DNA from 3 places in the Halobacillus sp. ABR2_026 genome. Region 2 is predicted to be linked to each of the others. Evidence: riboswitches for the same ligand, from Rfam matches in the RefSeq annotation. Region 2 holds a riboswitch; each other region holds the start of a gene.
The links. Region 2 has a riboswitch for thiamine pyrophosphate ahead of ACXADE_RS11385 (YkoF family thiamine/hydroxymethylpyrimidine-binding protein). Riboswitches for the same ligand answer to the same signal wherever they lie in the genome.

Region 1 (10,153 bases), 1.5 Mb from region 2:
AGGGAACGATTGCTCTGGAAATTATGGAACAGTGTCCGGGTGTGGATGAAGTCGTGATCCCTTTATCTGGAGGAGGGCTGTTATCAGGAATTGCTTTTGTAATGAAATCTATAGATTCTTCTATCCATGTTACCGGTGTAACGATGGAAAAAGGGGCAGTCATGCAGGAGAGTCTCCGCCATGGAAAGCCGGTCATCCTCGAGGAACAGCCTACATTGGCCGATAGTTTGCTCGGAGGAATCGGAACGGACAATCGGTTCACCTTTCCGATGACTCAAAAGTATATGGATGAAGGTGTCTTAATAGAAGAATCGAAAATTGAGGAAGGACTGCTCTTTGTCCTTGAACATCATAAAATGGTCGTGGAAGGAGCTGCTGCGACTTGTGTGGGACACCTTCTTCACAGGAGTTCCCGGATAGATCAGAAGGTCGTGGTCATCATGAGTGGGAACAATATCGACCATGAGGTTGTTCAAGGACTCATTGTTAATTCGTAAGCGGGGAGGAGTGGAGATGGGGGTTGCGGTGGAAGAGGTTTTGAAACTTCCAGTATTCCAACAGGCGAAAGTTCAGACAGAATTGTATGAGCGCGAGGTGGACTGGATATCTGTCATTGAAACACCTGTAGAGAACTTTGTGAGGAACAATGAGTTTGTTTTAAGTACAGGAGTAGGGTGTGCAGACGATGTTCTTGCACTCGAAGAGTATGTGAAAGATGTCATTCGTTCGGAAGCATCCATTCTCGCATTTGCCACAGGACGTCATCTGTATAAAATTCCGGACCGGGTGTTGAAGCTTGCTGAGGAACATAAATTGATCGTCATGGAAATACCATGGGAGATCCGCTTTGGGGATATTCTGCAGGATGTATTACGGCTAATCAGTAAGGAAAAGCAGAATGAGCAGCAACGGACAGAAGAAATACGTCAGGAATTGATCAACTGTGTCCTAAATGGGAAAGGGCTTCAGGAGATCACTACCATTGTTTATCAAACAACAGGTATCCCCACAGCCATCAGTGATCATAACAAACAGGTCCGGTCCAATCAGTATTTCGATCGTTACTATATTGATATTCTGAATGGGAATGAGCCTTCGAAGGAGGGGGTTCTCGTCCAAACGCAACTGGAGAGTGATCACCCCCTGTGTCATTACATTGAAACCTATGAGTTTAAAGATCAAAAATGCTATCAGCTGACAATTTTATCGAACTATAAAAAGCAGGGATATATCCTTTTTAAGCCCGAGGATGAAAAAGATTTGAACTGGGTGAATCTCCATATTTTAGAACATGCCCTCACAGCCTGCGCCCTTTATTTTGTAAAAGAAAACGCGATTGAAATGACGGAAATACGGCTGAAAGACAACTTTTTATTAGACTTAGCAAAGCAGGATAAGGAAATGGATCGGGCGCTTTTGTCGAAGGCACAGCTCCTCGGTTATGATTTAGAGAAACCGTACATCTGCCTGGTCGGTCATATTCGTTTCGTTCCTGCGGAAGAAGAGAAACCGAATGCCACAAGATCCCATGTGAAGTCTTCCTCGATCAACAGCCGGAATTATTATATTCAAAAGGAAATCACCCACGCAGGAGATACTCTCCAAAGGCGTACGATGACGACGTTTGATGAAGGTGAAGTGATCGTTTATTTAGAAACGGACCGTCCGGACTTTGAAGAAATTGCGAATCAGTTTCTGGATTTGATTGAGCGGAGACTTCATGAGCTGTTGAAGGGGATTACAATCAGTTGGGGAATCTCCTGTCATAAAGGAGGCTACCAGGTCTTTCATAAAAGTTATGAAGAAGCAGCGACGGCATTGAAAATTGGTCAGCAGCATGAGGAGGGTGAACGGACATTTTTCAGTGATACGAGAATGAATCGGTTACTGATGGCCCTGTCCCATGAAGAGGAAATCGGCACCATCGTATCGGATACTCTAGAGAAGCTGATTGATTATGATCAGAAGAGGCAGACAGAATTGATCCATACGTTTATGGTCTATAATAAATACAACAGCAATGTCAGTCAGACAGCTCGTGCCCTTAACCTTCACCGTCAATCTCTGCTTCACAGACTGAGAAATATTGAGCATTTGACGGGCTTGTCCCTTCTGAATGCGGATGATCTCTTTTTACTGGAGCTGAGTGTAAGGCTGTGGATCCTGAAAAAAGTAGATGCCTAGAGCGCCCAGGGATGGCGCTCTATTTTTGATCCTTAACGGTGGTTTTCCACTTCTCCTGTCCTGTTCCCCTTTGATCAAGTGTAATCGTCCACTGGTCGGTTTCTTCATCAAAGGAAAGTAAAGAAACAATGAGAACTTCGGTCTGGGCCTGCCCTTTTTCAGATAAGGCTGTGGACAAAGCTTCAGATGCTTTCATGTCTGCCCCTTGGACTTCACTCATTTCAAGCTCCAGCACTTTTTCTGCCGCTGCTTGTTCAGGATAAGATTCAGCAATCGCCCCATCCACCCAGACTTCCACTTGTTTTCCCACCCATTGGCCTTCAGGCACATCGGATACCCACATGGCTCGTCCTTCATCCTTAGATCCATCATTCATTGGGGTGACAACAAGAAGTCTGTCCTCTTCCTGGGCCATGACGAACCCGCTTATATCAGGAGCAGCAGTTTCAGCATCCACTTCCTCTACATCCACTGGTTCCGTTTTTGATAAAAGGCCGCAACTACTGAGAAAAAAAGAAATGATGATCGACATTCCAAGCATCCCTATGATTTTCATGTTTCCCACACTCCTTTTCTACTTTATGAAGACGTTTGAATGGTAGAGAAAGTTTCACATGACAGAAACATCCAACTTTGTTATGATGATAATCAACAAGCGAATAGATTTATGAAACTACTAGGGGGGCCTGAATAGGCTGAGAGGAAAGTAGACAAACTTTCCGACTCTTATGAACCTGATCTGGTTAATACCAGCGGAGGGAAGTAGTCTGACGATACATGTATCGACTTACTGCATACCAGGCCAGGTCCTCTAAGGATCTGGCTTTTTTGTTATAACCTGTTCAGCTTCTTTCAAAGAGGGAGGTGACCTATGAAAAATACGAAGGTGCTCACTACGATGGCTGTCCTTGTCGCCATGGGGACGATCGGCGCACAGCTTCTCTGGTTCCCTGCAGGGATAGCCAAAGCTTATCCTGTACAGCATGCTGTAAATGTGATCGCGGCAGTGGTGCTTGGTCCTGTTCCGGCGGTCACTATCGCTTTTGTTATTGGTATGCTGCGTTTTCTACTGGGGCTAGGCACGATTCTAGCTTTTCCGGGCGGAATGTTCGGTGCTCTACTTGCTGGAATTTGTTATCGGATTTATGAGAAAAAGAGGTCTGCGGTGATTGGTGAAGTACTTGGTACCGGCGTCATCGGGGCATTCGTTTCAGTACCGATTGCACATGCTCTGATGGGAAGTGGTGCAGGTGCATTAACCTTCCTTCCATCGTTCCTCGTGAGTAGTGTTTCTGGAGCGTTAATTGCTTCTTTCATTCTATCACGCGTCAAAAAGGAAAATATGATCTTACAACCATAATACACGGAAACTGCTAGGGGCGCGAGTAATCGCTGAGATAAGGATCATTTTCCTTGGTCCCTTACTACCTGATCCGGGTCATGCCGGCGGAGGGAAGTAGTATTAGTCCTCTACTGTCCTCTAGTAGCTTCCGATAATAATAGGAGGCTCTACCATGTCTTTTTCCAACCAAATAAGAAGAGAAAACCAGGATGTTTATCAAGCCATTTTCAATCACCCTTTCATTCAGGGAATCGGAAAGGGAGAAGTCACGAAACATGCTTTGACTCATTACATCAAAGCTGATTATGAGTATTTGAATGCCTTTATGCATGTTTATGGAATAGCTATTTCTAAGTCTACGGATCGGAGAGATATTCAACTTTTTAACGAACAAATCGATTTTGTGCTGAACAGTGAAGTTCATCCTCACAACAACTTTTGTGAACAGATCGGCGTTCCTTACGAAGAACTTCAAGGCTTTCCACTGCCTCCGACCGCGGATCATTATATCAAGCATATGCTCTACCATGCTCATCATGGCGGCATTGGAGAAATTTTGGCCGCTTTGCTCCCATGCCCGTGGACGTATTACGAGATCGGTGTTGAATTGATGGAAACATTCAAACCTGACGACGGCCATCCTTTTTATCCATGGATCCAATTTTATGCCGATGCGGATGTGAAAAGCCTCACCAGCGTGTTGTGTGAACGTCTGGATGCATACGCGGAAGACGCTTCAGAAGTTGAAAAGCAGCGGATGAGAGAAGCCTTCAGGAAAAGCTGCCAGTTGGAATATGCCTTTTGGGAAATGGCTTACACCGAGGAACAGTGGCCTTGTGAAAAGGAGGGAGTACGATGAGGGACGTGTCCTGTGCTTTGACGATTGCCGGTACAGATCCGAGCGGAGGCGCCGGGGTTCAAGCAGATTTGAAAACATTTCAGGAGTTGAAAAGCTATGGAATGAGTGTCGTCACTTCCGTTGTTTCACAAAATACGACGGGGGTCAAAGATGTCCATCACCTGCCTGAAGAATTCATAGAAAGCCAATTAAGGGCCGTGTCGGAGGATATGCCTGTGCATGCATTAAAAACGGGAATGATCGCGAATAAAAAAATGATGAAAGTCATTAGTGGATGGCTGTCAGATCTGGATGCTCCATATGTGATGGATCCGGTCATGGTCGCTCAAAGTGGCGATCCATTGATAGAAAGAGAAGATCAGCGTTATTTAAAAGAATATCTTTTGCCGCAGACAGCCCTTGTCACCCCGAACCTTCCCGAAACGGAAGTGATGGTCGGGGGAGATATTGCGACAGAAGCGGATATGAAAGAAGCAGCTGAAGTCATCGTGAAGGAATTCGGGGCTGGAGCTGCCTTGATCAAAGGGGGCCACCTTAAAGGAAGAGCGATCGATTTTCTGTATGATGGTAAGCAATTTTATGAATTTGAGGCTGAACGCATCGATTCTTCCAACACTCATGGCACCGGTTGTACGTATTCTGCTGCCATTACAGCGTATTTAAGTCAAGGCTACCCGCTTCCTCAGGCCGTTAAAGAAGCGAAGCAATTCGTAACCGAGGCCATCCGTTACTCCTTTGATTTAGGGAAAGGAAACGGGCCGACGAATCATTTTGCCCTACGTAAGGAGGTTAATCAACCATGAAAAATCACGTCATCCAACAAGTAAGAGAACAGCGGCCGCTCATTCATAATATGACGAATGCAGTGGTCATGAACTTTACAGCAAACGGCCTGTTGGCATTTGGAGGATCTCCAATCATGGCCAACGCAAAGCAGGATGCTCCAGATATCACCCGTTTATCTCAAGGTCTTTTATTAAATATCGGTACGTTGCATGAGGAGCAGGTTGAGGCGATGATACTCGCAGGGAAAGTAGCGAATGAGTCTGGGATCCCTGTCGTACTTGATCCTGTGGGTGCCCCAGCGACTTCCTATCGGTCCACAGTCTGTAAAAAAATTCTGAAGGAAGTTAGCCCGACAGTCATTAAGGGGAATGCGGGTGAACTTGCCCATCTCGTCGGTGTAAACGTTGAAACAAAAGGGGTGGATTCCTCAGAAGCGTCGGATCAAGAGTCCATCGTCCGACGGGTGGCGGAACAATATCAGACAGGTGCCGTATGTACAGGGAAGAAAGATGTCGTGTGTATCGATGGGGAACTCTCTTACAATGAAACGGGACATCCTTACCTTGCGCAAGTTACAGGTTCTGGTTGTTTGTTAGGATCTCTGCTGGCCGCAGGTTTATCAGTCGAAGGCCGCCCGTTAGAAAAAGTGCTTGCTATACTCAGCCATTATGGATGGGCAGCGGAGCAGGCGGCCTCCCATCCCGATGTCGGGGGGCCTGGCACTTTTCTCCCGCGTTTTATAGATGCCCTGGCAAAGGATGAAGATTCATGAATGCTGAAAAACTAAGAAAATACTTTATTATGGGGAGTCAAAACTGTGAACGTGACCCTTTGACTATTTTGGATGAGGCACTTAAAGCAGGTATTACTTGCTTTCAATACAGAGAAAAAGGGGAAGGCGCGTTGTCGGGAGAGGCGAAGTACAGCCTCGGGCATAAGCTTCGTCAGCGATGCGCGGAAGCGGGAGTGTTGTTCATCGTCAATGATGATGTCGAGTTATTTGATGCCCTGAAGGCAGATGGAATCCATGTTGGTCAGGATGATCGGAGCGTAGAGGAAATCCGGTCGAAATTTCCTGAAACAATCATTGGACTCTCGGTATCCAATCGCTCTGAGTTAGCATCCAGTCCCATTGACCATATTGATTATTTAGGTATTGGCCCTATGTATGAAACGAATACAAAGTCAGATGCCAGCCCGGTCGTGGGACCACAGTGGGTGAAAGTTGTAAAGGAACGACATCCGGACCTGCCGGTAGTAGGGATCGGAGGGATACACCCTGGGAATTCCGCAAGAGTGATCGAAGCAGGGGCGGATGGGGTGGCTGTCATTTCAGCGATCACCCAGGCAGAAAACATCGCTGCTGCAGTAAACTCCATATAGACAGAAAAAAGGAACGCATAGGCCATGCGTTCCTTTTTTCTGTCTATGGCCTATGTATGCATCGTTTGCGAATAGGCTGTAAAGTTCAATTGTTGATTTTTTGATCGTTCAAACGATCTTCCGGTTGGAGAGTCGGGATATCCATTTGTATGGTATCAGGGTATTTGATGCCGGCACCCGTATTGAGCACAACCACTTCATCTGTTGAGGAGATCCATCCATCAGCGCGGAGATTGCGTGCGGCAGAAAACGCAGCGGCTCCTTCTGGGCAGACAAATGCGCCCTCCTTTTGAGCGACCGTTTTTTGTTCTTCCAAAAGGTCTTCGTCGCTTACGGATACTGCACATCCATCGGTCTCATACAAAGCTTCAAGGACAAGGAAATCACCGATGGCTTTCGGGACATTGATACCAAAAGCTGTCGTTTTGGAGTTTTTCCAGAAGGTTGATTCCCTTCTTCCATGCTGCCAGGCTTCGACGATAGGGGCACATCCATCGGATTGGACAGCCACAAGCCTTGGCATTTTGTCCTTGGAAATCCACCCAAGTTCCTGAAGCTCTTTGAACGCCTTGTAAATTCCAATCAATCCTACACCCCCGCCTGTCGGATAGAGGATGACATCCGGGAGGTTCCACTTCAATTGTTCGGCTATTTCAAGTCCCATTGTTTTCTTTCCTTCGATCCGATAAGGCTCCTTCAATGTAGATACATCGTAAAGATCTGATTCTTTCACGGCTTCTGCGACCATCTTCCCGGCATCGCTGATCAGTCCGTTTACAAGAAAAAGGTCAGCACCTGAAACGGCACATTCGTTGCGGGTAATCTTAGGGGCATCCACCGGCATGACGATGGTGGACTTCATAGATGCTCTTGAAGCATACAAGGACCATGCGGCTCCTGCATTCCCATTCGTGGGCATCGCGATGTGTTGGATCCCGAGTTCTTTTGCTCTCGAAACCCCGACGGCTGCTCCGCGCGCTTTGAATGAGCCGGTAGGGATGGTTCCTTCATCTTTCATATGCAAGGTTTGAATATTCATATCTGACTGAAGGCAAGGGAGGGGAAGCAAAGGGCTCATGCCCTCTCCCAATGAAGTTTTGTGGACAGGGTCTTGGAGTGGCAGCAGTTCATGGTAACGCCAGAGGTCAGGATTTCTTTCTTTCAAATCATCAGGAGACCATGATTTCTTTAATTCATTCAAATCATAGTCTACAAGCAGAGGTGATCCACAGGTGCAAAGGTGGTGAGCGTTCACCGGGTCATACGTTTCTTCACATTTCGGGCAGTACAAATGAGACAAGTAACTGTAAGGCATGTTCATCTCCTCCTCTTAGCTTGGATACCCGTATCTTAACATGAACAAAAGGCGATCGCTTCCACATTGTATTAAGGACAATTTCAAAACTTCATACACTTTTTACATTACAAGAAAAAAAATCTTCGAATACAATGAATGTATAGTCGTTTAAAAATTCAGACAAATAGCGCGGAGGGGATGAAATGGTTCTTCCTTTTGACATTTTAGAGTATCACCAGCGTTTACAGGCTACGAAGGAGCGTATGGCTGATCAGGGAATTGACGTGCTTTTGATTACAGACCCGGCGAACATGAATTACCTTTCTGGTTATGACGCCTGGTCTTTTTATGTGCACCAAATGCTTGTGATCATTATTGATGAACCGCAGCCGCTGTGGATCGGGCGTTACCAGGATGCCAACGGCGCACGAGTCACGACGTGGATTTATGATGAAAATGTCATTGCCTATCCGGATTATTACGTCCACTCAGAAGTTCATCACCCTATGGATTTTATAGCTGATATTCTGCTTCAAATCGGTCAGGGAAAACGCAAGATCGGTGTAGAAATGGATCACTATTATTTTACAGCCAAGGCGTTGGAGCGATTGAAAAGAGGGTTGCCGAATGCTGAATTCACATCCGCTGACCTGTTGGTGAACCGCGTACGTATCGTGAAGTCCGACCAGGAAATTGAATACATGAAACGAGCGGCGCAAATTGCAGATGTGGCCATGACAAAAGGAGTGGAAAGCATTCATCCAGGGGTGAGGGAATGCGATACAGCAGCAGAAATCTATTATCACATGGTCAGAGGTACACCTGAATTCGGAGGGGAGTATCCGGCAATTGTTCCACTCTTGCCAACAGGCGATCATACATCTATCCCGCATCTCACGTGGTCAGACCGTCCATTTGTGAAAGGCAGCGCTGTGATTATTGAACTTGCCGGTTGTTACAAACGATACCACGTCCCTCTGGCCCGAACGGTGTCCATTGGTGAACCTAACGAAAAAATGAAACAGGTCGCCCCTGTCGTTTTAGAAGGAGTTCACGAAGTGCTTGCATTTGCAAAACCAGGGGTGACTTGCGGTGAATTGGAAGAAGTGTGGCGAAACAGTATTAAAAAGCATGGGTTTGAAAAAGAAGCACGGTTGGGTTATTCCGTTGGATTGAACTATCCACCGGATTGGGGAGAGCACACGGCCAGCATTCGCAAAGGAGATACAACGGTTTTGGAGCCTAATATGACGTTCCATCTGATTCCTGCCCTGTGGTTCGATACAGACGGAATAGAAATCAGCGAAACCTTCAGGGTTACAGAGTCAGGCAGTGAACGGTTTACCACTTACCCGCCGGAATTAATTATAAGAGACCATATGGATTTGAGCGGTCAGATCAGTTGAGGGGGTTTTTTCCATCCGATTATTTTCTAAAAATGAAATCGAAAAAGTGATCCGTCTGGATACAGACCTGATACAAAAAATAGAAGAAGCGTTTGCCGCCCTGGTGGAAAAGGAAACGAATGTGCCGCCAATCATGCGGATCGATGTACCGGATCAAAACGGAGAAGTAGATATCAAATCCTCTTATGTGAAAGGGGAAGACAGCTTTGCCGTCAAATTGTCTTCCGGTTTTTTCAATAATCCTTCCAAAGGGCTGCCGAGTGCTAATGGGCTTATGATCCTTATACACAGCCATACAGGGGAGCCGCTGGCTGTATTGGCAGATGAAGGGAGATTGACCGATCTTCGAACCGCTGCAGCAGGAGCCGTTGCTGCAAAATATGGGAGCAGGAAAGGCAGTCGTGCGGCAGGCATCATCGGAACAGGCGCACAGGCCCGTCTCCAGCTTGACGCTCTCACCCTGGTCCGCCCGATCGAGCAGGTATTCGTTTTCGGAAGAGATCCCTCGAAAGCGTTAGGTTATAAAAAAGAAGTCGAACAAAAGTTGGGAGTCGAGGTGGCCGTCTGTCATTCAGTGGAAGAGGTCCTGCAGTACAGTGATCTTGTCGTAACCACGACTCCGTCACGCGTACCATTAATTCACGGGGAGTGGATGCGTCCCGGTCTGCATGTTACCGCTATGGGCTCAGATGCAGAGCATAAACAGGAACTTCATCCTTCATCGATGGAAAGAGCGGATGTCATTGTGTGTGATCTTAAAGCGCAATCCCTCCGTCTGGGCGAGCTGCGTCAATCTCCAACAGAACAGGAACGTGCCATAGAAATCGGAGAAATTACAAGTGGAAGACGTACGTTTAGGAAGACAGATCATGAGGTGACCATTTGTGACCTTACAG
Region 2 (10,153 bases):
AGGCCGTCCAGCCATCCTTCCAACTTGTGTTCGATGACGAGCAGAGTGAAGGCCAACTCTTTTTTCAGAGTCTTCATCAGTCTTATAAAATGGGTCCGTGCAATTGGATCGAGGTTTGCGGTCGGCTCATCAAGGATGACGATGTCCGGTTCCATCGCGAGGATGCACGCGAGCGCGATTTTCTGCTTCTGACCGCCGGAAAGGTCGGATAGATGGGCTGTTTTATAGTCTTCCATCCCGACCCAGGCAAGCGCCTGATCCACTTTTTCCTTCATGGCACCGAGCGGGGTGTTCAAGTTTTCAAGACCGAAAGCAATCTCATCTTCGACCGTCAACATACAAAACTGAGTTTCAGGATCCTGGAAGACGACCCCGACCTTGCGGGAGAGCGCCCCTGCCGGATAGTCGGCGGTGTTCGTTCCGTCGATGTAAACCTCTCCTTCAAGATGCCCGTCAAGCTCTCTCGGGTAAAGCCCGTTCAGGCAGTGGGTGAGGGAACTTTTCCCCGACCCGCTCGGGCCGAGGAGAAGGACGCCATCTCCCTGGTCTACGGTGAAATCAAGGCTTGAGAGCACGGGGTGTTCTTGTTCTTCGTAAAAGAGGCTTAATCCTTTGGTCCTTACAATTTCTCTACTCATGCTGCCCGCTTCCTCCGGTATTCTTTGCCGAGAGCGAAGCTTGACAGGACGCCGGTCTTCGCCAGCGCATCGCTGAGCGCCTTGCCGGCAACGCCTGAAATGACGGCTCCGCTGATGAGCCGGACGATGAACATCGCAAGCACATATCCGGTGCCAAGGGCGGCGTAGCCCTGAAGGAAGTACCCCCAGACGAAGCTGAAGACTGCGGCCATCACCCCTGCGAGCATTAGCGTGAACAGGTCGTATCGTTTGTAACGGGTCATGGCGAAGGCTGATTCAGCCCCGAGCCCCTGAACGATCCCTGTGATGAGGAGGATCGGTCCGACCGCATTGCCGAGCAGCACTTCGACCGCTGCTGCGATGGTCTCTGAAATGAACGCTGCCCCGGGTTTTCGGATGATGTAGGCGGCGATGATGGAAACGATGAACCAGATGCCGAAGATCAGGTCATAGCCGATCGGTCCGAAAAAACCGACGAGAATTTTGCCGACCGGAAGGAAGGCGAGATAGACGACAGCAAAGACGACGGCGAGGACGGACATGACGACGATTTCTTTCAACTTCCAGCTGTTCATTCTTTCGCCTCCTCATGGGAAGGGCTGTTGGCAGAGACGGTCACGGTCATCACCGTATGGGAAGAACCGCCCGCTTCCGTCGCTCTGAACACGTCTTCCAGTCCTGTGAAAATGTCCCGCGTATCCCCATCAAGACGGGTGGAGTAGTGGGCAGGACTGACGTCGACCCCTCGTTCTTTCATTGCCTCGATCTGCTGGTAGATGATGTCCATGTAATCACCGCCACCCATCGGATATAACGAGAATTTCGCAGCAATCCGCTGTTCGATGTCCTCGATCTGAGGAGCATTCAGGCGTTTTGGATTTTCATCGATATGGGCATCCCCGGATGAATCCCCGGGACAACCGATGGAAAAGGTGCCTTGGAAGGCGACATGCACGCCTGTTTTTGCGATATGTAGAAGAATCGCTTCTGTGACATCAAAGACGTGTTCCATCCGACCCCGGACCGTCGTCGTGACATCATCCGTCTTCATCCAAACCTTCGAGCTGTCCACCTGCTCGAGGCTCCCTTTGATATAGTCGACGAACTGATCGGACATTGGATGCACCGAGAATGAGCATCCTGCGATTCTTGATGTTCCACATTGATTGTTCTCCATGATTCATTCCTCCTTTTTAATAAGCACAAAAAAACTGCATCCCATGGGAATGCAGTCTACCAATCATAAAGGAAGAACCGGTAAAGGTCCTTGTGAATGACGACCGCACTTCCCCACGCTGGTATTATCCAGTTCGGGTTCCAAGGGTCGGAACGGATCCTCTCAGCCGCTTCAAGCAGCCCCCCTAGTGCAAAACATGTATGCAGTTCTTATACGCTGCTTCCATCGTAGCGGAGAGTCGAAGATTTGTAAACTCCCATTCTCTTAAAAAAACGGCCCGACCCAACCTCAGCTTCCAAGGTCAGATCGTACCGTCATACTTTCATCAAGCGTATTTTCATCGTCTCCTGTTCATAGAAACAGTCGATATACGGGACTCGTTCATAAGGATAATACGTGACGGAGTTCGGGGTTCCGTTCATCCATTGATACAGGTCTTCCGTTGAAGCGATTTCACTCAACACCAGCTGGACATCTTTACCAGTCAACGAGGAGAATTTGGCCGACGTGAAACCTTCGTTCTTCATAAATTGGAGTAAGTCCATCATCGTCTCCTTAAATTTAGACCTGAAAGCATATTTTCCCTGTATAGGAAAATTTTAAACGTGAAAAGCTCGAAATGTAAGAAAACCCTTTTTAAACGTGTCCTCTATATTATCTTACAATAATAAACAGAAAGAAGGAAGGGAAGAGTTTCGACAAAAAGACAGACGCTCTGACACGTCTGTCTTCTTCATCAATAGTAAGGAGAAATCATCAGGTAGACGATGACACCGGTCAAACTGACATAAAGCCAGATCGGCATCGTCCACCTCGCGATTTTCCTGTGCTTATCTACTTTCATCGCAAGTCCGCGGAACAAGGTAAGCAGTGCGAGCGGTACGATGAGCGCGGCCAGTACGATATGGGTGATCAGAATGAAATAATAGATTGTCGCGATGATTCCTTCGCCGCCGAACGACGTCGAGTCCGCCATCGAATGGTACGTCAGGTACGAGATGAGGAACAGAGCGGTCGTTGAAAACGCTGCAAAAATGAAACGCTTGTGCCACTTGACGTTCTTCCGGATGATCATAAACAAAGCGGCAGACAAAAACACGAAGGTGAACGAGTTGAACACTGCATTGAGAAGCGGGAGGATTTTGAGGTTGAAGCCAAGATCCCCGTCGATTTTAGGTACGAACAACAACGCCACGACGATGAGGTTGATCGCAATGGAAAGTCCCACGACCCACGGGACATAGTTGAATTTTTTCATAGTATCGGTCCTTTCAAAACTCATGGTATCGCATCCTCATCAAGTATAAAGAAAGTGAGGAGAGAGATGCTATGACAGAAAACGCACAATTTGTCGAAGAGAACACTAATAAAAGAAAAAGAGATGGGGCAAATGCTCCATCTCTTTTTCTGTCTAATGGGTGAATGGGCAAACCGAACCTTAAGTACAGCCATAGGATATAGCACAGAAAGGAGGTGATCCGTTTGTCCGAACAAAACTTGTTCCTCAGATTCATAGCTACAGGCCTTGAGCTTATCCTGTCGGGATTTCTCGCCATTCTTTATACTGCCACGCAGGACACAGGGAGGGGGTTCGATCCCAACCCGGTTTTCTGGAAGGCGTTTATCATCATCCATGTCACCCTGCTTCTACTCGTTCCGATGTTCGCAAAAGGAAGGACGATCGGCCTGCTCCTGACGAACCTCGACATCCGCTCCAATTCAGGGAAAGCACCGCACCCTCTGCAGACGATCTGGCGGACCTTCGTCGGCTTCGGCCCCGTCATCCTCACCCAAGGGTTATGGTATGGCGTATCCTTATTCACCGCCCTTATTGACCGGCATGGAAGAGGGTGGAGTGAGCTTCTGTCCTACACGACCATTAAACAGAAAGGTCCACCTGTGGAATGAAACCCCTCAGGCCACGACTGATTTCCGGTGGCCGAACAACCTTGCCCCGATGAAGATGAACGTGAGCAGCAGCAACACCCAGATTCCATCCCTGTACGTCGAGTAAGACAAAGGCGCGACCCACATATGATAAAGCTCCAGCCCAAGCCAGCCGAGAGGGAAAATCGGTGCTGCTTTTGCATAACTGGAATGAATCACGGCTTTCCCCTGGGCCGTCTTTCCTTTCTCTCCCCATGAAAAGCGCAGCAAATAAACGAGTGCGATAAGAAAAGCAGGGGTCAATAACAATCCGACGACTATCATTTTTCTTTCCCCTTTTTTATGTGTTCGCGAATGGTTTGATCCAAATGTTCATCCATGGGATTTCTCTGCCCGATATTTTTCAGTCCATCTCCGATGAAGTAGCCGGCTAAGGCGATTCCTGCTGCCAGGATGACAGCGTCTAATGAAAATTCCATCTGTAAGATCCTCCGATTTTTGTATGATTTCTATTCTATACGAGTCGGAAATCATAGAGTTTCAAAAAATGGGTTTCTTTTTCACCAGATGACAGAAAATTCCCTCGATTCATTTACGGGGCAACCACTGGATGGTACTATTTATCATAAGAATGAACGAAAAGAATACAAAGGAGAGAGGACCATGGGAAACGACGTTTTATATGCAACCTCCTATTTTGAGAGGCTGCCGGAACTCGGAGATTTGGCTCCAGAAGCCTTCAAGACTTTCGTAGAGTTTGATAAAAAAGCGTTAGCACCAGGAAAGCTGGATGGTAAATTGAAAGAATTAATCGCGGTCGCTGTGGCTCACGTTACAGGCTGTCCGTATTGCATCGATCTGCATGTGAAGAATGTAAAGAAGCAGGAAGCGACAAAGGAGGAAGTTTCTGAAGCGATTCTTGTGGCGACAGCGCTGAAAGCAGGTTCAGCCATCGCACACAGTGTCAATGCGCTCAATACATACGATGAGAAAGGCGATGATGCTTTATACAAAGCCTCTTATTTCAGCCGTCTCAAAGAACTTTCCAATCTTAATGAGGGGGCGTTCCATGCCTTTGTCGACTTCGATCAGCAGTCCATGAAAGGCGGGGCTATTTCTGCGAAAGATAAAGAGCTCATAGCCGTAGCCGTTGCGCATACCACAGTCTGTCCTTACTGCATTGATGTGCATACGAAAGGAGCCAAGAAGCAGGGAGCTGTAAAAGAAGAGGTAGCGGAAGCCATTTTCGTTGCCACGGCATTAAAAGCAGGATCGGCTCTTGCTCACAGTGTGAATGCGCTGAACTCGTATGATGAGTAAACAGAATGAGCAGGGAATACAATGTTAAGAAAGAAAAGGCGATTACTTCCTGGAGTAATCGCCTTTATTATGTATCTTTGCTAAAGCCACCTGATAAATCTATAGAGGTGTTATTTGTTTGGAAGTCCCGATTTTTTTCGCTCCATAGAAGAAGTATCCATTACTTTCCTCCCACTAAATATCTGAAATTTACGACAATTACTACTATTATCGCATTTACCCAGCGCTCATAGTTTTGTACACTTTAATCGAAACGTTTCACCAAACTTGGAAAGGAAGTGGTTTTTTGAAGAAAAAGGTGTCGCTGTTATTTTTGGCCCTCATCCTGATGATGAGTGTCGCCGCGCCGGCAACGACGATGGCGAAGCATGGTCAGAAATGGAAGGAATTTGTTTTATCGAAACAATTGGAAGCGATTTCAAAGAAAACGTACCGGTATTTTGAAGATTTTACTGTGGAAGAAACCGGGCTGACGTATGATGCGGTCCGGTATGATGAGCAGGGAGAAATGACGGCACAGAAGCACACGTCACCAACGAACATAGGCATCTACATGATGAGCACGATTGCAGCAGAGGAAGCGGGGCACATCTCCCGTGATACAGCCGTGGATAAAATCAAGACGACCCTGACAACCCTTGAAGGTATGGAAACATGGAATGGATTGTTCTACAACTGGTACAACACGTCCGATGGATCGCTTTATACGGACTGGGGAGAGTTCATTTCAACGGTCGATAACGGCTGGCTTTCTGCAGGCCTGATCGTCGTCGGACAAGCTTATCCTGAGCTGTATGCTCAGTCAAACGCGATCGTACAGGACATGGATTACTCCACGCTCTATACCCCGGAAGTCGGGCAGATGAGAGGGGGGTATGACGTCGCCGCAGAAAGTTATACGTCCCACCATTACGGCGCGTTTTACACGGAACCTCGTGTCGCGAGCTACATTGCGATCGGTAAGGGCGATGTACCGGAAGAACACTGGTGGAAGATGTACCGCACGATGCCGGACAGCTGGGATTGGCAGGCACAACAGCCAGAAGGATATACGACGACTTATGATGGCGTGGACGTATTTGAAGGGCACTATACGTACAATGGTAAAAAGTATGTACCGAGCTGGGGTGGAAGCATGTTCGAAGCGCTTATGCCGCCACTTGTTCTGAAGGAAAAAGAGCTGGGGAAAGATGCTCTGGGATTGAACAACAAACGCCATACGGACATCCAAATCGAATACGCGAAGGAAGAAGGTTACGCAGCCTGGGGGATGTCTCCAGCCGCGACGCCTGAGGATTACTCTGAATTCGCTGCGACACCGCTCGGAATGGATGGGTACAAATCAGACGGCACCGTAACGCCTCACGCGACATTCCTGGCTCTTGAATATGCACCGATGGAAGCGCTCAAGAACATTCATCAGTTGAAACGTTTCGATACTTACAGCAAATATGGCTTCCTCGATTCTGTGAATGTGGAAACAGGGGAAGTGACGAATGCTTACCTTGCTCTTGATCAGGGGATGACGATGGTAGCGATCATCAACTACCTTGAGGATGGAGTAATCAGAGATTATTTCCACGAATCTGATATCGGACAGGCTCCTGAAGAGCTGCTGATTAAAGAGGAATTTTCGATAAAATAAAGGCAATGATGAGAAAAAAAGCCCGGATTCTTTTATGAGAATCCAGGCTTTTTTTATTTACTCCGTACAGAAGATCGTTTCACAAATTCGGTGGAAAGGTTGAACAACGGATCCACTTTCTCACCGGCCAGCATTTGAAAGATCGTATGGACCGCTAAGGCGCCGGCTTCGTATTTCGGCTGTTTGACGGTCGTCAAAGGCGGGTGGACGTATTCGGATAGCTGGATATCATCAAACCCGATGACAGAGACGTCATCCGGGACGGAAATCCCTTTTTCAGAAAACGCCTGCAGACCGCCGATCGCCATTTCGTCGTTGGCATAAAACACAGCATCAGGCAGCTGCTGCTGGGCGATGAGCATTTTCGTTGCCCGGTAGCCGCCTTCGCGTGTGAAATTCCCGTTGATTTTAAAGCGGGATTGGAAGGGGAGTTCGTGGTTTTCCAAGGCTTCTGAAAAACCTTTGAAACGCTCCTCATTATCATGGGAATCGTGGGGCCCGCTGATATACGCAATGGACCGGTGTCCATTCTCGATCAAATGTTCCGTCGCTTCAAAGGCCCCGTGGCGGTTATCGACGTTCACGTGGATGGCGAACGGGTTCTTAACGTCCCGGTCGAGAACCACGATCGGGAAGTCTTCACGGGCTGATTCCTCAATGACCTGGGTGCTGATGTTATGCGCGAGGATGATCGCTCCATCGACGCGTTTTTCCCGCAGGAATTTCGTAGCGGTGGAGCGGTCACCTCCCACGGAACTGCAGGCGATCAGATCATACTGATGGCTCGCCGTCACCTCCTGGACGCCTTTGATCAATTCCGAGAAGTAAGGCCCGGACATATCACTAAGGATCAAGGCGATCGTATTCGTTTTGGTCCGCTTCAGGTCAGATGCGAACCCGTTCTTCTGGTAATTCAATTCTCTAGCGGCTTTGAGCACTTTTTCGACCGTTGCTGCACTCACTTTCTGATGGCCATTCAACGCGTAGGAAGCTGTCGAAAGAGCGACCCCCGCTCGCTTAGCCACATCTTTGATTGTAGCCATATAAAAATCCTCCATCTGTCCATTCGTATACTTCATTATAACAGTTTTCAAGCATAAACTTGTTTATTTGATGCCTGACATGGTAAAACCTTCCACAATATATTTTTGGAAGAAAGAAAAGATGATGATGATCGGGACCACCATGAAAGCAGCACCCGCCATCTGCAGGGCGAAATTGTTCGCGTATTGTCCCTGTAACAGGGAGAGTCCGACGGATAGTGTATAAAGACTTTCATCGTTCGCGATGATCAACGGCCAGAGGAAGCTGTTCCAACCGGCGATGAAGGTCAATATTCCCTGCACCGCAAAAATCGGTTTCGCAATCGGCATGACGAGGCGGAAGAAGATATAAAATTCGCCGGCACCGTCAAGCCTGGCCGCTTCAATCAAATCATCAGGAATGGTCGTCATGAACTGCCGGAATAAAAAGATGCTGAAGGCGACGGCGAGTCCCGGCAGGATGATCCCGGTCATCGTATTCGTCAGTCCCATTGCGTTCAACAACAGGTACACAGGGATCATGGTCACCTGCCCAGGAATCATCATCGTCGCAAGGACAATGTAAAAGACTTTTTCCCGGCCTTTGAAATTGTACTTAGCGAATCCGTAGCCGGCCATCGCATTGAACAGCAACCCTAAGAAAGAGAAGAGAACGATGATGAGTGTATTTCTCAAGTAAACGGCAAAATTCATATTCGTGAACAGGTTGATGTAATTTTCAAGGGTCGGGTTGTCCGGAATGATCGTTGGCGGGATCGCCAACACTTCACTCTCTGGTTTGAAGGAGCTTGAGATCATCCATATGAAAGGGATCGAGACGAGAACGCCACCCGCCACCATCACCAAGATGACCAGCGCCTGTTCCCATTTGTTCTTCTTCGTCGCTTGTGCCATAACTGTTGGAACTCCTTTCGATTAGTATTCCGTATCTGATTTCCTGAACTTGAATTGGATCATCGTCACGATGATGATCATCGCGAAAAGGACGAAGGACGCAGCAGCCGCATAGCCGAACTCACTGAACTGGAAACCTTCTTTATATATGAAGAGAGCGATGGAAATCGTTCCATCGAGCGGGCCGCCATCGGTCATGACGAACGGCTCTTCGAAGAACTGCATCCAGCCGATCAAGGTGGTGACGGTCACGAAGAACGTGGCGTAACGCAGGAGCGGCAATGTTACATGAAAAAGCACCTGCAGGCGGTTCGCCCCGTCCATTTCAGCGGCTTCATAATACGATTTCGGAATGCCCTGCAAAGCAGCGAGGAAGATGATCATATTGATCCCGATCCCTTTCCAGACGGCAAGGATGATCAGGGAGATTTTCGCGATGGTCGGCTCCTGCAGCCATGGAATGTTGTCGATCGTCAGCAGCGAAAGGATATAGTTGAACAAACCGTATTCGGTATTGTACAAATAGCCCCAGATGACGGCGACCGCGATGATGTTCGTGATCGAAGGCATATAGTAGACCGCCCGGAACATCGTGAACAGTTTGCTTGTCCCGTAGTTCAGCAGCAAAGCGATAGACAATGAACAAATGATGACTAAAGGAACGCCGATAACTACGTAAAAAATGGTGTTGAAAATCGATGTAATGAATTTATCATCTGCAAACAGTTCTTTGTAATTTTCAAGGCCGATGAAGGAAATCGAAGACCAGTCGGCCAGACCTTTCAAGTTCATATCCGTGAAGCTGATGACAAAGGCGATCAGGATCGGAATCAGACTGAAGAGAGATAACAACAGAACCGCCGGGGATATGAACATGTAAGGGTGTCTATTTTTTAATTTCATGGATACCCACCTATCTTGTCATGACATGGATAAAAGAAGATGGAATGGGGCCTCCATTCCATCCTGTCATGTGATGTTTTATTCCTCGATCAAGCTCTGCGCTTCCTTATGGAAGGCCTCGAGCTCTTCTTCAACGTCCGCACCACCGACGGTGATGCGTTCAATGTGAGCGAGCAGCTCCTGTGCAATCCGTTCGAAGTTCTCGGTCTGCAGACCCGGTTTCGTATTCTCCAGCTGTTTACCGAATGTCGCATAATTCGGATCTTCCTGCATGATCGGATCTTCCCAGGCTTCCGTACGGGAAGGGAGAGTGTTGGACTCTTCCAACCAGCTCAACTGCGTATCCACATCCGTCATATAAGAGATGAATTCAAGCGCGCCGTCGACATTGTCGGAGCTTTCAAAGATGGAGAGGTTCGCACCACCCATGCTGGAAGTGTTCGTTTCTTTGGTCGGCATGACGGCTGTCGCCCATTTGCCTTCAAGGTCCGGAGCCTGGTCATTGATGATATTGACCATCCATGGACCACTGAAGAACATCGGTTTCGAACCATCTTTGAACGCTTCTACGATGTCCTTACCTTCCTGTTTCTGACTGATGCCTTCTTCGAAGTAGCTCGTATAATATTGAATCGCTTCTTTGAAT
Region 3 (10,153 bases), 700 kb from region 2:
CATCATCTCCTATCCGTAATATAGCTGTTGTCATGAATTCCAACTTCTGCTCATTCAAATAAAAGTAAATCGTATTTTTATCTCTTCTGGAATAGACCGCCCCTGTATCCTTCAACTTCTTCAAATGATGGGTGATCGTTGGAGGACGCAACCCTAATTTCCCTGCAATTGCCTGCCCATGCAGAGGGCCTTGACGAAGGAGAGCGATAATTCTAAGCCTCGTCGGATCTCCGACTGCTTTATGGAAAGCTACCATTTTTTCTAATTGCATACATTCACCTCTCTAATTAAATGATTATCTAATTAAATATTAATCTAATTATATGAAGTTGTCAACGGTGTTTTTTTCGGCATTCCATCACAAGGTGGAGGTCTAATTTGCTCGATTTGATATCGTAGACTTGTATAAATTGAAAACAGGACTCCCCTTTCGTGAGAGTCCTGTTTTACTTTCCCAATCTATGCATCTTCCACTACAATATAAGTCGCATTCACCGGCCCATGTACACCGACAACCAAATTCATTTCAATATCCGCACTATTGCTCGGTCCTGTAATGAAGCTTACGCATGATGAGACAGGATTCCCTGACTGTTCCTGTTCATGAATAACGCGCGCCACCTGTGTCATTCTTGGCACAAGCGTACTTTTCGGAACGATGGCGATAAAGGTTTCCGGAAGAAGGCTGATCGATCTTCCGTTCTGTTTGTCATTGAAAAGGGTCACAGTTCCAGATTCCGCCAGAGTGATATCACTGAAAACGACCCCGACGCCGGCCTCCTCGGCAAAGTTGACATCCCCCTCCTGTTCATTCCAAATACGAATTTCATAGCCTTGCTTCCCCAGTTCCTTATAATTGTTGAGTAAATCATATTCTTTCAACCGGGGTCCACCGGAGCTGATGACTTTCCTGGAACCATTAAAGGATTCGAGTACGTTTTGTAAGGCGGTTCCAAGATCTGCTTTTGTTGTCCGTTCAACGTGAGTATGGATCACATCACATTGGGCTTCCAACTTTTCGATGAGCTCTTCCTGACTCGCTCCTTGAAAAACACGGTCCTGCGGTTGAACGGAATACGTAGCGGCCTCCACGGTTGTACGCCTTTCCCGGCCGAGGTTTTCGGCGACCCGATCCAAAAAGGATGTCCGGTTATAAATCGTCATCCTTCTTCTCTCCTTTTTTCCCGCTGTTTGTACCATTCCCGGAAGTTCTTGCGTGCGGGGGCAGGAAAATCCCTGCTGTCGGTCCACCCTTTCAACGGACCTGGACCCCTTTCGATCTGTTCACCTTTCGTCCACGGTTTCATTGCAGTCCTGGCCATTTTTGTACTCATCTTGTAGGCAGCAGGCGTCGACGCCCATTGGGCAAACCCTCTCATCATCCATTCTTCTGACTTCGCCCCCATTTGTTCCTGCTCAACGATGATTTCACGGTGTCTGATCAAGTGTTCATGGAGCGGAATTTTCACAGGACATGCCTCTGTACACGCCGCACACAAGGAAGATGCGTAAGGAAGATCTTTATGGTCTTCATACCCATCCAGGAGCGGGGTCAAGACGGCTCCAATCGGACCTGGATAAATGGAACCATAAGAGTGGCCTCCGACGTGACGATACACAGGGCAGGCATTGATACAGGCGGCACAACGGATACAATGCAGCGTCGACTGAAATTCTGTGCCCAATATTTTTGAACGACCGTTATCGACAATGACGAGATGGAAATCCTCCGGCCCATCCGTTTCGCCCTCTAAACGAGTTCCTGTGAGCGCCGTGATGTAGCTCGTCAATTTCTGTCCAACAGCGGCTCTCGTAAGTAAACTCACCATAACTTCCAGCTCTTCCCACGTAGGAACGACACGCTCCATCCCCATGACAGCAATATGGGTCTCAGGAAGAGCGGTTACCATGCGGGCGTTTCCTTCATTCGTTACAAGCGTGACGGCACCGGATTCAGCGACCGCGAAATTACAGCCTGTGACCCCGACATCCGCTTCCAGAAAATCTTTCCGAAGCTGTTCACGGGCAAAGGCAGCTAGCTCCTCGGGCTGATCCGTTTTCGTATACCCTTTTTTATTGGCGAATGTTTCCCGAATCTGTTCTTTATTTTTATGAAGAGCGGGGGTGACGATATGGGACGGGGGATCCTCATCAAGCTGCAGAATCCACTCCCCTAAGTCCGACTCTACGACTTCACACCCGCTTTTTTCCAATGCTTCATTCAAGCCGATCTCTTCCGTGACCATTGACTTCGATTTCACCACTTTGCGCGCCTGCTTTTTTTTGGCGACTTGCTGAACGTAAGCGTTCGCTTCCTCAGCCGTTTCCGCAAAAAATACGGTTCCCCCGCGTTTTTCGACTTGTACGCTGAGCTGGTGCAAATAATAGTCCAGATTCTCCAAGGTGTGATGGCGGATTTCTTCCCCGAGCGTCCGCCAATCTTCCCAGTCCCCGAGTTCTTCGGCCGCTTTCAGACGCCCACTTCGAAAGCGCCCCTGCGCTGAAGATACGGCTTGCCTCATAAAATTGTTTTCGATTCCGGCCTGAATCCTATCAGCATACGGCTTATCGCCAATCTTAATTCCCATGTGACCTCCCCTTCCTTATTGGCTGTTCAACACTTGAGCAATATGAAGCACTGTTACGTCTTGTTTGTTGCGGCGCATACAGCCTCCCATGTTCATCAGGCAGCCCATGTCTCCGCCGATCAGGTAATCCGCCCCGGTCTCTTCGACATGCTCCGCTTTTTCTTTTACCATCTGTCCACTCACGGCGGCATTTTTCACCGCGAACGTTCCTCCGAATCCACAGCAGTCCTCTTTCAGCGGCAGCTCAATCAGCTCCAGACCTTCCACATTTTCCAGCAAAATTCTCGGGGCATCTTTCACTCCTAACAAACGTGTCATATGACAGGACGGATGATAGGTAGCCGTCCCTTGAAACGTTGATTTCACATCTTCCACATGTAGAACGTCTACTAAAAACTGGGTCAGTTCATACGTCTTTCCAGCCACAGTCTCTGCCCGTTCTCTCCACTCGGGTTCGTCTTTCAGTGCATGAGGATACTCTTTGATCATTTGCACACAGGACCCGGAAGGACCGACAACATAAGCGGAGGCTTCAAAGGTTTTAATCATTTGTTTCATGGCTCGGATGGATTCTTGTTTATACCCGCTATTGAAAGCCGGTTGCCCGCAGCAGGTTTGATTTTCAGGAAAATCCACGTCACACCCGAAACGCTCGAGCAGTTGGACCGCATCTTTCCCGACGTCCGGGGTGAACGTATCACACAGGCAAGTGATAAATAAGGAAACTTTCATGATTGTGTCTGTCCTCCTTATTGAATTACTTAAAAAAGACCGGGTGTTTTAGAAACCCGATCTCTCCAATTCTTTTAAAAAACGTTCACCGCAATCTTCGTAAGTCAAACAAAGATCGTGCCGTTTATCCGGCTCTGTTCTCATTGATTCTTCATGTACTCAAGAACGGCCAAATCGATAAGACCGTGTGACTGCTCCCGGTTTTCAAAATTCTCTGTATGGAGATACGTTGTAAAAGCTTCATAAAATACATCATCAGACACATCCTCCGATTGCACATACCCCAGGCGCAGCAAGTGGGTGGCCACCTCTTGCTTCACTTTTCCTTCCAATTTCACGACCTGACCTGGATGGGATGCGGCGAAATACAATTGATGCAGGTGGTAGATACGTTCGAGCTCTTCAATCGGCTCAGGGTGGTCATCCACACGGAGATCGACCGCTACATCACTGAGGCCTCCGTAACCCGCTTTGTCTTTGACGACTAGCAGGGCGGCCGATTGTTTCCCACGACTGTCGCCACCTGCACGCTGAGCAGCTTTTATGGCTTCCAACAAACGATCAGCCAGAGGGCCATCTGCTGTTTCATACGCATTCCTCATATCAGTGACAGTTTCTTCATTTACTAAAATGTTGCCTTGGACTGCGTAAGACATTCCTGCCTCACCGCCCGCCCACTGATAACAGTCCGTTCCAGTGAACGTTGCACCTTTTCCTTGATGATCGACGATGCCGACTTGCCGATCTTCTTTTTGGGGATCGTCTTTCGTCAACAGACGGATCACCTCATCTGCTGAAAAACCTTCCTCAAGCAATCGCAAACCCTCGGGACCATACTGAGGATTCCCCATGGCCTGTGTAGCAATGGCACCGACTCCCGCTTTCGCCCATGGAACGATCGCCCCCACACCTAAGAACTTCGACTGGACGGCGACCCCCCATTCTCCTGTTTCAGGATCATGAGCACAAATAGAAAATGTCGCAATGGTTTTTGACTTCATTTCATTCCCTCCCTGTCTACATAGATTTCGGGAAAAAGAGACAATATCCTTCACCCCACTGGACGATCGATGCTCTATAGACGAACAATTTATAGTTTAAACTTTGCCTGTCCGGGTAAATTTCATACCGTAGCAGCTATTAAATAAAGAGAAAGGGAGAGAGATTAGATGAAACCGACTGTCCGTGAATACACCAATGACGAAAAGCTTATGGAAGACGTTAAACGATTGAAGGACGAAGGTATCGACCACAAAGAAATCTATATCCTGTCCCATGACGATGACCGTACCGACCGAATCGCTAAGAACGTTAATGCGAATACAATCGGACTTTCCGAACAGGATTTAAAAAATGTCATCAGCAATATTTTCAGTAAACAGGGCGATGAACTACGTACTAAACTTCAGGAAATTGGGCTTTCTGAAGATGAAGCTGAAGAATACGAAGAAGATATGGATGAAGGGAAAGTCCTGCTGATTGTCACGAACCCATCGAAAGCAGAAACATTATTATAAGAGAAACAAAAAAGGAGCACACCGGACGGTGTGCTCCTTTTTTCATATCAATAAGTCGTAAACCATGTCCATTTCTGCAGATAATACGTGGCATAACGAATAAATGTTAAATTGTCCTGATACTTGTTGTACTCTGCAGTATAATGTCCATCTTCGTTGTTCCAGATCCGCTGGAAATAGTCATCCACTTCTTGGAACACCTCTTCTTCCCCGTTTCCTTTAATGACCACATCCGCTTCCAGGTTCAAGTTGGCCAGATTTCGTCGTGTATAATTGGCGGAACCGGCGATTATGAGATCGTCTTCCGGGTGATCGATGTATAGCATTTTCGTATGGTACTGCTCCATATCCGTATCGTACCAGCGCAAGTTGATGTTCTCATTTCCAAGTCTCTGTAATTCGGCAGCCACAGGCAAATTCGGAATACCGGTTTTCTCATGACCGAATGCTGTCTTGTTCGGATCCATGATGATATTCACCGTAGCCCCCCGGTTAGCGGCTTCGTCTATGCTGTTCATAATTTTCTTGTCAGCCAGGTAATACATGCCGAGCCAGACCCTATCGTCCTCTCCTGCGTCAGATAGTCCATCAAGTATCGACTGATAGATCTTTCCTTCCGTGACGAACCGGGTGGATAATGGCCCTTCCTTCTCTTCCCATTCGATATCTTCATAATCTGGGAATTCATCTCCTCCGGAATAGCGGACGACGGCTTCCTCCGCTTCCAGGATATCTTTGATGATCGGCCCCGTCATCTTGAAGGCCACATTCTCGTGATAACCGCTTGCATCATGAGGATTTGCCGTCGAAACGATAGCCGCTTTTTCTGTGGCCAACAATTTCCGGTGGTTCGCTTTAATATTCAACAATTTCATGTAGGAACGAAGGGTCACTTTTGGTGCTTCTTTTGCAAGAGGGTTGCTAATCCAGCCGTCATCACCTGTTCCCATCCAGGAAAACAACAACCGCCATACGCTTGAATACAAGGGATTTGAATCTCTCAACCGGTTCAAATCCGTCAACACAACTTCCACACCGCCTTCTTCCAGACGTTTAATGGTTTCCGACTCATATGATCCGTAAACCGTATTGATCTGATCGGTTATGAAAACGACCTTCAAATCAGGGACCTCTTCTTTCCTCTCTAACACAGCATCCACCAATTCACTTGAAATCGGAGGAAACTCCACTTTTCCATTGGTATATCCATTAAATAAAAACATGTCCGCAACGATGAATTCATCTGCTTCTGCAATCGTCTGGTTGATCTCTTCAAATATTTGAAGATCATGGACCGTTTCACCGGCTTCATTTTCATAAGTAAGATCCCGATAAAATTCAATATCTTCCATCTGGTGCTCTTCGCCTTCATAGGCAATCCCATCAGGCAGGGTCTTCCATGAGGTGTGGTAGGCAATCGTTAGACTAAGAACAATAAGAATAAAGACAACGATCCAAAACCACTTTCGTTTACCTAATCGTTTTAAACGCTTCATAAGAGGCCTCCTAAACTAGAGTGCTCCTCTTATTTTCACTTCTATGGCAGGTTTCAAACCCCGATTCGACAAAAACATGATTAGGATTCCACCATTTAATCAAATGCGAGGGTCGATATTGAACATATCCCTGTATAACCAATTTCGTCCGTCTCCCTTTTCCTATCGAACCTTCACTCCTACAACCCCCCCAGAATAAAAAAATCCCCTATGCGATCGCGAGGATCGGACAGGGGTTGTTCATCATTAATGGGTGATTAGTTTGGGACGCTTTACAAAAAGAAGACTTACGATGATGCTGCTAAGGATGAACGCTGGCAGCATATACCCGCCGTTGTAAACGAGGGAATACAACCAGACGGGCTGACCTTCCGGAGCAAATTCTCCGTAGAAGACGATTCCTGCGAAGAAGTGTCCGAAAAAGCGCAGAACACTTCCGATCAGACATCCAACGACGATCCATCCGACCAACCGACGGGACTCTTTCGATTGAATCGCCTTCCATAATGGTGCAGCCACTAATCCAGCTGTCCCGATGACAGCAAAAGCTACCACATAGTCAAGAAAAGCCTGGACGGGTGTCATGATGTAGGCGCCTGTCAATAGTTGATAAAGGCCCAGCAGCAATCCGGTCGTAACACCGCCTTTTAATCCCCAGCGGAAAGCCATGATGAACACGGGGACCATTGCGAAGGAAACAGAACCTCCCTGCGCCCATAGTTTGAATGATAAAAATGGAATAATATCCAACAATAACGCGAGTGCTGAAAAGATCGCGACCTCGACGAGGAACAATACCCGGCGATTTCTCATTTCAACATTCCTCCTTATAAAAAGACACAAAAAAAGCAACGCCAAAGAGGGAAGCTTCCTGATGGAGGAGTCCCAATTTCGCATTGCACCATCAAAAAAGCCGCCATCCCTACGCCAGTATTAACTGACAGGTTCGAAGGGTCTGAACATGACATTCACTCTCAGCCGGAAGGCTCCCCTTGAAGGCTTTAAACCGTTTACTTTTCCTGATTTGTATCTATTATAATAAATTTTCTATAAGATTACAAAGTCTTTTCTATTTCCCGGGCAATCATTTCGTATTGGTGTACATTTGAAAGAACTCCATCGTCCGTTCCAGAATCATGTCTTTATCATGATCGAGGGTAGCGACATGGTAGCTGTTTTCAAGATGGATGATTTCCTTGTGTTCAGAAAAGACCGATTCAAAAATGACTTCTGAGTTGTTAGGCGGTACGACATGGTCTTCGTCAGATACGAAAATCATGATCGGACAATGGACTTCATCCAATCGCGGTTTCACCTTTTCCATCAATTGAACAAGTTCACCGATTGACTGAACAGGTGTCCGCTCATAAGCCAGTTCCACCGTTTCAGGGTCTTTGATATCTGACCCGATCGCTTCGATAAACCGCTCTTCTGACTCTGAACTGCTTTCCAGTGCTGGAATATCGATGGCAGCGTTGATCGGGATGACTCCCGCTACATCACGGTATTCACTCGCCATATATAAAGCAAGGGTTCCTCCCATAGAAAGACCGACGACGAATATTTTCGAACACCTTTCCTTCAACCAGTCATATCCTGCTTCGACCGACTGGACCCAGTCATCATGGGTGGTCGATTCCATATCCTCCGCTGTTGTCCCGTGGCCTTTAAGGCGGGGACAATGGACAGTATAGCCAGCCCTCGCATACGTCTCTGCCAGAGGTTTCATGCTCTGTGTCGTGCCAGTAAAACCATGACATACAAGAATTCCTACCTCATTCCCCTCGAAGCGCATCTCCTCTGCTCCATCCATCACTTGTACCATTGTACCGCTCCCCTTTCGCTTCTGATTTCCCAAGAATTTTCTGCAAGACGGTCTTCTCCAGCCACTTCCATGGCACTAAACGTTTAAACCATACATTGGTGCGTACCCCTGGTCCGATTGGATAACGCAGTTTGACCAGTTCTTCTTTATCCATTAATCCTGCCATCAAATCGGATACATCCTGAGGATCACCGGGTGTTTCTTTGTTTAGAGCATCCCACAACCCTTTTATGTAAGCAGCGTATGGAGATCCGGGGTCATGTAATGTTTCCGGGATCTCGAGTCCAGTCGACCAGATATTCGTCTGATAGGAGCCGGGTTCAATCAAGACAACGTCGATGCCGAATGGCTTCACTTCGAAACGGAGACTTTCTGATAATCCTTCCAAGGCATGCTTCGAGGCTACATAGGCTGACAGCCCAGGGAAACCGATCAGACCGCTGACGCTGCTTACATTCATGATCTTTCCGCTCCTTTGTTTGCGCATCACCGGGAGCACGGCCTGCGTAACAGCAATGACGCCGAACACATTCGTCTCAAATTGATGGCGATACGTGTCAAGAGGCACTTGTTCCAGGAACCCTCCGACGGCGTACCCTGCATTGTTGACAAGCACATCCAAGCGTTCGAGTTCATTCACCTTTTCCGAAAAACTTGTTAATGACTCAGAATCAGTCACATCCAACTGCCAGACATCGATCCTGCCGCGTACAGTCTCTTCCAGGTTGTCAAAAGCAACAGCTTTATTCACATTTCTCATCGTTGCAATGACATGAAAACCTTTCTCTGCACACTTCAAAGCGGTATGAAAGCCAAAACCGCTTGATGCTCCTGTTATAAGTACCGTTTGTTCCATGTTTTGAATCCCCCTTGTGCTATTCGTTACCCCATATCATTCGATATGACACCCGCATTATCCTCCATCCTTGCTTTCGGACAGCATCCGTGTCCCTTCCCCCCTTTGATGAAGATACATAATGTATGGTTTTTGTCATATTAATGTTAGAATGGTAAAGGTTATCGACCGAAACAAATTTTTTATAGAAAGGAAGTTTCATATTTTATGAGTACGAACATGAAGCTTCAGGCGCTTACCCCGTCCTATGACCCTTGGGAAGCGTATATGGATGTGGAAGAACACGGAAAAATGACGTTATCCAATATTGAATTTACGACGACGACACTTTGCAATATGCGATGTGAACATTGTGCTGTCGGCTATACCTTAGGAGCCAAGGACCCGGAAGCTCTCCCCATGGACCTGATCAGAAAGCGGTTGGACGAGATTCCCCACTTGCGGACGCTCAGCATTACAGGTGGAGAGCCCATGATGTCTAAAAAATCGGTGGAAAACTATGTCCTGCCTTTATTGAAATATGCCCATGAACGTGGGGTCCGTACCCAAATCAACTCGAATTTGACGCTTCCATACGAGCGGTACATTCCGATCATTCCTTATTTGGATGTCTTACATATTTCCCACAACTGGGGAACGATCGAGGAATTCATCCATACCGGTTTTGCGCGTATGGAACGCAAACCTTCAGAGGAAAACCGGAAAAAATTCTTCGACCGGATGGTGGAGAACTCTCAGCGGTTGTCCGATGAGGGTGTGATGGTATCGGCAGAGACAATGTTGAATAGACGGACGTTCCCATACCTTGAATCGATCCATGATCACGTCAAAGAAATGAAATGTGCCCGACATGAGATTCACCCGATGTACCCCGTGGATTTTGCCAGCAGTCTGGAAACCCTCAGCCTGGAACAAATGCGTGATGGAATCAACCGTCTGCTCGATCATCGGGATGAGGATATGTGGATGCTGTTCGGTACCCTGCCGTACTATCCTTGCAGTTCCTCACAGGACGACCTTAACATGCTGGAGCGTCTCTATCGTGAAAAAAATGTGACGGTAAGAAACGACCCGGACGGACGTTCCCGTTTGAACGTCAACATTTTCTCTGGAGATATCATCGTCACTGACTTCGGCGA

Region 1: another riboswitch for thiamine pyrophosphate. It lies ahead of thiW (energy coupling factor transporter S component ThiW); the one in region 2 lies ahead of ACXADE_RS11385 (YkoF family thiamine/hydroxymethylpyrimidine-binding protein).
Region 3: another riboswitch for thiamine pyrophosphate. It lies ahead of thiT (energy-coupled thiamine transporter ThiT); the one in region 2 lies ahead of ACXADE_RS11385 (YkoF family thiamine/hydroxymethylpyrimidine-binding protein).

Annotation. Positions count from the first base shown of each region.
Region 1 covers NZ_JBSWTM010000001.1:3,689,916-3,700,068, reverse strand. The annotation lists gene ACXADE_RS18765 (pyridoxal-phosphate dependent enzyme) at 1-497, shown strand, start outside; gene ACXADE_RS18760 (PucR family transcriptional regulator) at 514-2,184, shown strand; gene ACXADE_RS18755 (DUF3221 domain-containing protein) at 2,204-2,740, opposite strand; TPP riboswitch at 2,853-2,962, shown strand; gene thiW (energy coupling factor transporter S component ThiW) at 3,056-3,544, shown strand; TPP riboswitch at 3,550-3,656, shown strand; gene tenA (thiaminase II) at 3,699-4,385, shown strand; gene thiD (bifunctional hydroxymethylpyrimidine kinase/phosphomethylpyrimidine kinase) at 4,382-5,188, shown strand; gene thiM (hydroxyethylthiazole kinase) at 5,185-5,943, shown strand; gene thiE (thiamine phosphate synthase) at 5,940-6,554, shown strand; gene ACXADE_RS18725 (threonine synthase) at 6,640-7,869, opposite strand; gene ACXADE_RS18720 (M24 family metallopeptidase) at 8,055-9,257, shown strand; gene ACXADE_RS18715 (cyclodeaminase) at 9,271-10,153, shown strand, end outside.
Region 2 covers NZ_JBSWTM010000001.1:2,199,380-2,209,532, reverse strand. The annotation lists gene ACXADE_RS11395 (ABC transporter ATP-binding protein) at 1-638, opposite strand, end outside; gene ACXADE_RS11390 (ECF transporter S component) at 635-1,213, opposite strand; gene ACXADE_RS11385 (YkoF family thiamine/hydroxymethylpyrimidine-binding protein) at 1,210-1,815, opposite strand; TPP riboswitch at 1,909-2,011, opposite strand; gene ACXADE_RS11380 (hypothetical protein) at 2,130-2,360, opposite strand; gene ACXADE_RS11375 (DUF420 domain-containing protein) at 2,552-3,097, opposite strand; gene ACXADE_RS11370 (RDD family protein) at 3,298-3,723, shown strand; gene ACXADE_RS11365 (hypothetical protein) at 3,730-4,026, opposite strand; gene ACXADE_RS11360 (hypothetical protein) at 4,023-4,181, opposite strand; gene ACXADE_RS11355 (carboxymuconolactone decarboxylase family protein) at 4,366-5,022, shown strand; gene ACXADE_RS11350 (glucoamylase family protein) at 5,309-6,667, shown strand; gene ACXADE_RS11345 (LacI family DNA-binding transcriptional regulator) at 6,721-7,710, opposite strand; gene ACXADE_RS11340 (carbohydrate ABC transporter permease) at 7,774-8,604, opposite strand; gene ACXADE_RS11335 (carbohydrate ABC transporter permease) at 8,626-9,507, opposite strand; gene ACXADE_RS11330 (sugar ABC transporter substrate-binding protein) at 9,586-10,153, opposite strand, start outside.
Region 3 covers NZ_JBSWTM010000001.1:1,494,544-1,504,696, reverse strand. The annotation lists gene ACXADE_RS07805 (DUF2087 domain-containing protein) at 1-271, opposite strand, end outside; gene ACXADE_RS07800 (LutC/YkgG family protein) at 460-1,164, opposite strand; gene ACXADE_RS07795 (LutB/LldF family L-lactate oxidation iron-sulfur protein) at 1,161-2,588, opposite strand; gene ACXADE_RS07790 ((Fe-S)-binding protein) at 2,604-3,320, opposite strand; gene ACXADE_RS07785 (DUF1028 domain-containing protein) at 3,461-4,321, opposite strand; gene ACXADE_RS07780 (YflT domain-containing protein) at 4,490-4,837, shown strand; gene ACXADE_RS07775 (phospholipase D family protein) at 4,885-6,333, opposite strand; gene thiT (energy-coupled thiamine transporter ThiT) at 6,580-7,146, opposite strand; TPP riboswitch at 7,236-7,336, opposite strand; gene ACXADE_RS07765 (alpha/beta hydrolase) at 7,418-8,158, opposite strand; gene ACXADE_RS07760 (SDR family oxidoreductase) at 8,109-9,014, opposite strand; gene yfkAB (radical SAM/CxCxxxxC motif protein YfkAB) at 9,222-10,153, shown strand, end outside.